DNA from 2 places in the Anoxybacillus ayderensis genome. Region 2 is predicted to be linked to the other one. Evidence: a T-box and tRNA genes for the amino acid it is inferred to sense, from the RefSeq annotation. Region 2 holds a T-box; the other holds one or more tRNA genes.
What was found. A T-box is a leader RNA that pairs with one kind of tRNA and senses whether it is charged. The one in region 2 lies ahead of pheS (phenylalanine--tRNA ligase subunit alpha), so its partner is inferred to be a tRNA-Phe.

Region 1: it has a tRNA-Phe gene. The T-box ahead of pheS (phenylalanine--tRNA ligase subunit alpha) is inferred to sense a tRNA for this amino acid. The anticodon was not compared.

Annotation. Positions count from the first base shown of each region.
Region 1 is NZ_JACDUV010000001.1:28,769-32,187, forward strand. It holds gene dnaB (replicative DNA helicase) at 1-173, shown strand, start outside; gene HNR63_RS00155 (adenylosuccinate synthase) at 290-1,576, shown strand; tRNA gene HNR63_RS00160 (tRNA-Asp) at 1,674-1,749, shown strand; tRNA gene HNR63_RS00165 (tRNA-Phe) at 1,852-1,924, shown strand; gene yycF (response regulator YycF) at 2,026-2,730, shown strand; gene walK (cell wall metabolism sensor histidine kinase WalK) at 2,735-3,419, shown strand, end outside.
Region 2 is NZ_JACDUV010000004.1:180,529-183,947, forward strand. It holds gene msrA (peptide-methionine (S)-S-oxide reductase MsrA) at 1-384, shown strand, start outside; gene HNR63_RS07555 (TrmH family RNA methyltransferase) at 381-1,133, shown strand; T-box leader at 1,203-1,438, shown strand; gene pheS (phenylalanine--tRNA ligase subunit alpha) at 1,485-2,519, shown strand; gene pheT (phenylalanine--tRNA ligase subunit beta) at 2,535-3,419, shown strand, end outside.

The DNA of each region.
Region 1 (3,419 bases), on a different contig from region 2:
GCGATGATTATTACGATAAAGAATCGGAAAACAAAAACATCATTGAAATTATTATCGCAAAACAACGGAACGGTCCGGTTGGTACTGTACAGCTTGCTTTTGTTAAAGAGTATAACAAGTTTGTCAACTTAGAGCGCCGCTTCGATGATGCGAACGTTCCGCCTGGAGCTTAATTGAATACGAATAAAAAACATAAAATCATATATAAACGTTCGGTTTTTTATTGATTTTTCGTAGTTGATTTGGTACACTTACTTTGTTTGGAATTGATGAAGCGGAGGTGCTCGCCATGTCTTCAGTTGTTGTTGTTGGAACACAATGGGGCGATGAAGGAAAGGGAAAAATTACAGACTTTTTATCACAACATGCAGAAGTGATTGCACGATATCAAGGTGGAAATAACGCCGGACATACGATTGTATTTAACGGCGAAAAGTATAAATTACATTTAATTCCTTCTGGCATTTTTTATAAAGATAAAATTTGTGTCATTGGAAACGGAATGGTTGTTGATCCGAAAGCGCTTGTGCAAGAATTAGCGTATTTACACGAGCGTGGTGTAAGCACGGAAAATTTGCGCATCAGCAACCGTGCCCATGTGATTTTGCCTTATCATTTAAAGCTTGATGAAGTAGAAGAAGAACGAAAAGGGGCTAATAAAATCGGAACGACGAAAAAAGGAATTGGCCCTGCTTATATGGATAAAGCGGCACGTGTCGGCATCCGCATCGCAGATTTGCTCGACCGTGAAGTATTTGAAGAAAAATTAGCCCGTAATTTAGCGGAGAAAAACGTACTTTTTGAAAAAGTGTACGGTGTTGAAGGATTTAAACTAGAACACATTCTTGATGAATATTATGAATATGGGCAACAAATCGCAAAGTATGTTTGTGATACGTCCGTCGTATTAAACGATGCGCTCGATGAAGGACGTCGTGTTTTATTTGAAGGCGCCCAAGGCGTCATGTTAGATATTGACCAAGGAACGTATCCGTTCGTTACTTCATCTAACCCTGTGGCTGGTGGGGTAACGATTGGTTCAGGTGTTGGTCCGACAAAAATTAAACATGTTGTTGGTGTAGCTAAAGCATATACAACACGTGTCGGTGACGGTCCGTTTCCAACGGAGTTAAACAATGAAATCGGTGACCGCATTCGTGAAGTAGGCCGCGAGTATGGAACGACGACAGGGCGCCCACGTCGTGTCGGTTGGTTCGATAGCGTTGTTGTTCGCCATGCACGCCGAGTTAGTGGGATTACAGATTTATCTTTAAACTCAATCGATGTATTAACAGGTATTGAGACGTTAAAAATTTGCGTCGCTTATCGATATAAAGGACAGATCATAGAAGAGTTTCCTGCAAGCTTAAAAGTGCTAGCGGAATGCGAACCTGTATATGAAGAATTGCCAGGGTGGACAGAAGATATTACTGGCGTAAAAAGCTTAGACGAACTTCCAGCTAACGCACGCCGTTACGTTGAACGCATTTCGCAATTGACAGGTATTCCACTTTCTATTTTCTCTGTCGGGCCAGACCGTTCTCAAACGAATGTTGTCCGTAACGTATATGCATAAGAAAAAACGTCGATGACTCGTTCGTCGACGTTTTTTTAAAAAAACTATTGCCTTATTACTAATTATATAATAAAATAATAGATGTCTGTTAGAATACGGTTCCGTGGTGTAGGGGTTAACATGCCTGCCTGTCACGCAGGAGATCGCGGGTTCGAATCCCGTCGGAACCGCCATTTTTTTATAATCATGGGCGCACATCTTGCGTAAGCAAACCGAGAGCGGGACGAAGGACGTTTGGTTTTTGAATAAATAAAGTATGAAGCTACAATTCATATGGCTCGGTAGCTCAGTCGGTAGAGCAAAGGACTGAAAATCCTTGTGTCGGCGGTTCGATTCCGTCCCGAGCCACTTGTAAGCATAGATACATATATGTGTCTATGCTTTTTTATTTTATAATAGTGACATGGTACACTATATGTAAATACGCCTTTTTGGGGGAGTGAACATAAATGGAGAAAAAAATTTTAGTTGTTGATGATGAAAAACCGATTGCTGACATTTTGCAATTTAATTTAAGAAAAGAAGGATATGACGTATATTGTGCATACGACGGGATGGAGGCACTACAAAAAGTAGAGGATATTCAACCTGATTTAATTTTATTAGATATTATGCTTCCACAAAAAGATGGTATGGAAGTATGCCGCGAAATTCGTAAGAAATACGATATGCCGATCATTATGTTGACAGCGAAAGATTCTGAAATTGATAAAGTGCTTGGACTAGAGCTCGGTGCGGACGATTATGTCACGAAACCATTTAGTACGCGCGAGTTGCTGGCGCGCGTGAAAGCTAATTTGCGTCGCCATCAACAAAGACAAGAACAAGATGTAAAGGAAATGAGCGAAATAAAAATTGGTTCGCTCACCATTCATCCAGACGCTTATATTGTATCTAAACGAGGCGAGGAAATTGAATTAACTCACCGCGAGTTTGAACTTCTTCACTACTTAGCGAAACATATCGGTCAAGTGATGACACGTGAACATTTACTTCAAACGGTATGGGGATACGATTATTTTGGCGATGTGCGTACCGTTGATGTAACGGTTCGACGTTTGCGTGAAAAAATTGAGGACAACCCTTCGCATCCGACGTGGATTGTGACGAGACGAGGGGTAGGATATTATTTACGAAATCCGGAACAGGAGTAACCGCATGAGAAAAGTAAGTATATTCCAATCAATTCACGTGAAATTTGCCTTGATTTACATTTTGCTTATTTTAATTGCGATGCAAATTATCGGGGCTTATTTCGTGCGCCAATTAGAAGCGCAACTCGTTGAAAACTTTAAAAACTCTTTGAATGAGCGCGTAATTTTGCTTGCTTATAATATTGAACAAGAAATGAATAAAGAACGCGATAAAAAAAGTCCTACAATAGAAGAAGAAATTCGCGCGATTTTACAAGATTTCGTGTCACAAGATATTTCTGAAGTGCGCGTTATTGATAATAAAAGTAAAGTATTAGGCACATCGAACCCATACAATCAAAATATTGTCGGAAAACGTACGACAGATTTACTAATTAAACGAACGTTAGTCGCGGGCGAAATGACAGAAAAAATGCTTGTCGATCCGAAAACAGGTCATCGCATGTATATTTCCTCGACTCCAATTAAAGTAAAGAACGAAATAAAAGGCGCTATTTATGTTATCGCCTCGATGGAAAATGTTTTCGCACAGATGAGGCAAATTAATAACATTTTAGCGACCGGAACAGGAATCGCTTTAGTCATTACAGCGTTGCTAGGCATTTTACTAGCGCAAACGATTACCCGTCCAATTTCAGATATGCGTAAACAAGCATTAGCGATGGCCAAAGGTAATTTTTCACGGAAAG
Region 2 (3,419 bases):
ACGACAGGACATTACGAAGCCGTACAAATTACGTTCGATCCAGATGTATTTCCGTACGAAAAATTGTTAGAGTTATATTGGTGTCAAATTGATCCGACGGATGATGGCGGGCAATTTCATGATCGTGGTCCGCAATATCGAACAGCTATTTTTTATCATAATGAGCGACAAAAAACATTAGCGGAGCAATCGAAAAAACAACTCGAAGAAAGCGGACGTTTTTCAAAACCGATTGTGACAAAAATTTTACCTGCGACAACGTTTTATCCAGCAGAAGACTATCATCAAAATTACCATAAAAAAAATCCGAAACATTATAAAGAAGACCGCGCTGCCTCAGGTCGCGATGAATTTATTGCGAAACATTGGGGGAACAACGAGTGAAACGAATTGAATCAACAAAAAATGAGCGAGTGAAGCAATGGAAAAAACTTTCAACGAAAAAAGAGCGCGACAAAACCGGGTTGTTTCTCATTGAAGGATTTCATTTAGTCGAAGAGGCAATCAAAAGTGGCGTTCATATCGAAGAACTGATTGTTGCGGAGCATGCGATTATTCCCGCAAGCTGGAACGTTGCACACATTCCGATGACGATCGTGACAAATGACGTGATGAAAACAATTAGCGACACGGAAACACCGCAAGGCATCGCAGCGGTATGCAAACAATTGCATTGGAACGTCGACGATGTACAAACCGCGTTGTTCATTGATGCCGTTCAAGATCCGGGGAATGTCGGGACGATCATTCGCACCGCAGATGCCGCAGGAGTAGACGTCGTTGTTGTTGGTGAGGGAAGCGCAGATATATACAACGCAAAAGTCATTCGTGCCACGCAAGGCTCACTGTTTCATTTCCCTGTTATAAAAGAAGATATCGGGCAATGGATCGCCCGCTTTCAAAATAGGCATATTCCTATTTATGGCACATCGCTTCAACATGGGGTAGACTATCGTTCTGTCGCTCCTTCGTCATCGTTTGCATTAATTGTTGGCAACGAAGGAAGCGGAGTGAATGAGCAATGGCTAAAACAGACGACAACGAACTTATACGTGCCGATTTACGGGAAAGCGGAATCATTAAACGTCGCCATTGCGACAGGCATTTTACTGTATCATTTACAGAAAAAATAAACGTATGCTTACATGATTGCCTTGCACCTGATGGCACATTTGCTTATAATAAATGAAGAATTTCATGATGAAAAGACGATGATCGAGAAGAGTAGCTTGCCGATCGCCATTCAGGGAGAAAACGCCATAGACTGCGAGCGTTTTTATGGTAGAAGCAAGTGAATTCACCTCGGGAGTTGGCGCTTGGACCATTTTGCACATGCAAAATGTAAAGGCGTTCCGGTGTAAACCGTTATCTTAATGAAGTGAGCTATGCGAACGGCATAGCTAACAAGGGTGGTACCGCGGGTGCACTCGTCCCTTATATTAGGGGCGAGTTTTTTTATTTATATCGATCAGAGGAGGGTTTTTATGAAGGAGCGGTTACAACAGCTTCAACAAGAAGCACTTGAAAAAATTGAACAGGCAAACGATTTAAAAGCGCTCAATGACGTGCGCGTCGCATATCTCGGTAAAAAAGGTCCAATTACAGAAGTGCTGCGCGGCATGGGAGCATTGTCTCCTGAAGAGCGTCCTGTCATGGGAGCGCTTGTGAACGAAGTGCGCGAAGTGATTCAAACAGCGCTTGAAGCAAAGCAAGCAACCCTTGAACAAGCAGAAGTCGAGAAAAAACTAGCGGCGGAAGCGATTGACGTGACACTTCCAGGACGTCCGATTAGACGCGGCAATCATCATCCGTTAACGCGCGTCATTGAAGAAATTGAAGATTTATTTATCGGCATGGGCTATACGATTGCTGAAGGACCGGAAGTCGAAAAAGACTATTACAACTTTGAAGCGCTCAATTTGCCAAAAGGTCATCCAGCGCGCGATATGCAAGATTCCTTTTATATTACAGAGGAAATTTTATTGCGCACGCATACGTCACCTGTGCAAGCGCGCACGATGGAAAAACATCAAGGACGCGGTCCAGTAAAAATCATTTGCCCGGGAAAAGTATATCGTCGCGACAACGACGATGCGACACATTCGCATCAATTTACGCAAATTGAAGGGCTTGTCGTCGATGAACATATTCGCATGAGCGACTTAAAAGGAACGTTGCGCGAGTTTGCTCGCAAAATGTTTGGTGAAGACCGCGACATTCGTTTCCGCCCGAGCTTTTTCCCATTTACTGAGCCGTCTGTTGAAGTAGATGTTTCATGTGCCAATTGCGGTGGACACGGTTGCAGCGTATGTAAAGGAACAGGTTGGATTGAAATTTTAGGTGCTGGGATGGTTCATCCGAACGTGCTGGAGATGGCGGGATTTGATTCAAAAAAATATACAGGCTTTGCGTTCGGGATGGGGCCAGAGCGTATTGCGATGTTGAAGTACGGCATTGATGATATTCGTCATTTTTATCAAAACGATGTTCGTTTCTTACAACAATTTAGTCGGGTGTAAAAGGAGGTTGGAACGATGTTTGTTTCATATAAATGGCTACAACAATATGTCGATTTAACAGGCATTACCGCAAAAGAATTGGCTGATCGCATCACAAAAGCAGGCATTGAAGTGGAAAGTGTTGAGGTGCGCAATAAAGGAATACAAGGTGTCGTCATCGGACATGTACTTGAGCGTGAACAACATCCGAATGCTGATAAATTAAGCAAATGTTTCGTTGATATCGGTGAAGGAGAGCCGGTGCAAATTATTTGCGGGGCACCGAACGTCGCAAAAGGACAAAAGGTTGCCGTTGCTAAAGTAGGAGCTGTATTGCCTGGCAACTTTAAAATTAAACGCGCCAAATTGCGCGGTGAGGAATCGAACGGCATGATTTGTTCGTTGCAAGAACTTGGCGTGGAGTCAAAATTAGTGCCGAAAGAATACGCCGACGGCATTTTCGTTTTCCCAAGCGATGCGCCGGTCGGAGCTGATGCGCTAGAACTACTTTACTTAGATGACGAAGTGTTAGAACTTAGTTTAACGCCAAACCGTGCTGATTGCTTAAGTATGATTGGCGTTGCTTATGAAGTAGCGGCTATTTTAGGACGGAGCGTAAAGCTACCGACAATCGAACTTCACGAAAACAGCGAAAGCGTTCATGATTATATTTCTATGCGCGTCGATACGCCAGAAGACAATCCGTTATATGCGGGACGTATTGTGAAAAACGTGAAAATTGGTCCATCCCCTCTTTGGATGCAAGCGCGTTTAATGGCGGCCGGCATTCGCCCACATAATAATGTCGTTGATATTACGAACTACGTTTTACTTGAGTACGGTCAGCCGCTTCATGCGTTTGACTACGATCGCCTCGGTTCAAAAGAAATTGTCGTTCGCCGCGCAAAAGCCGGTGAAACA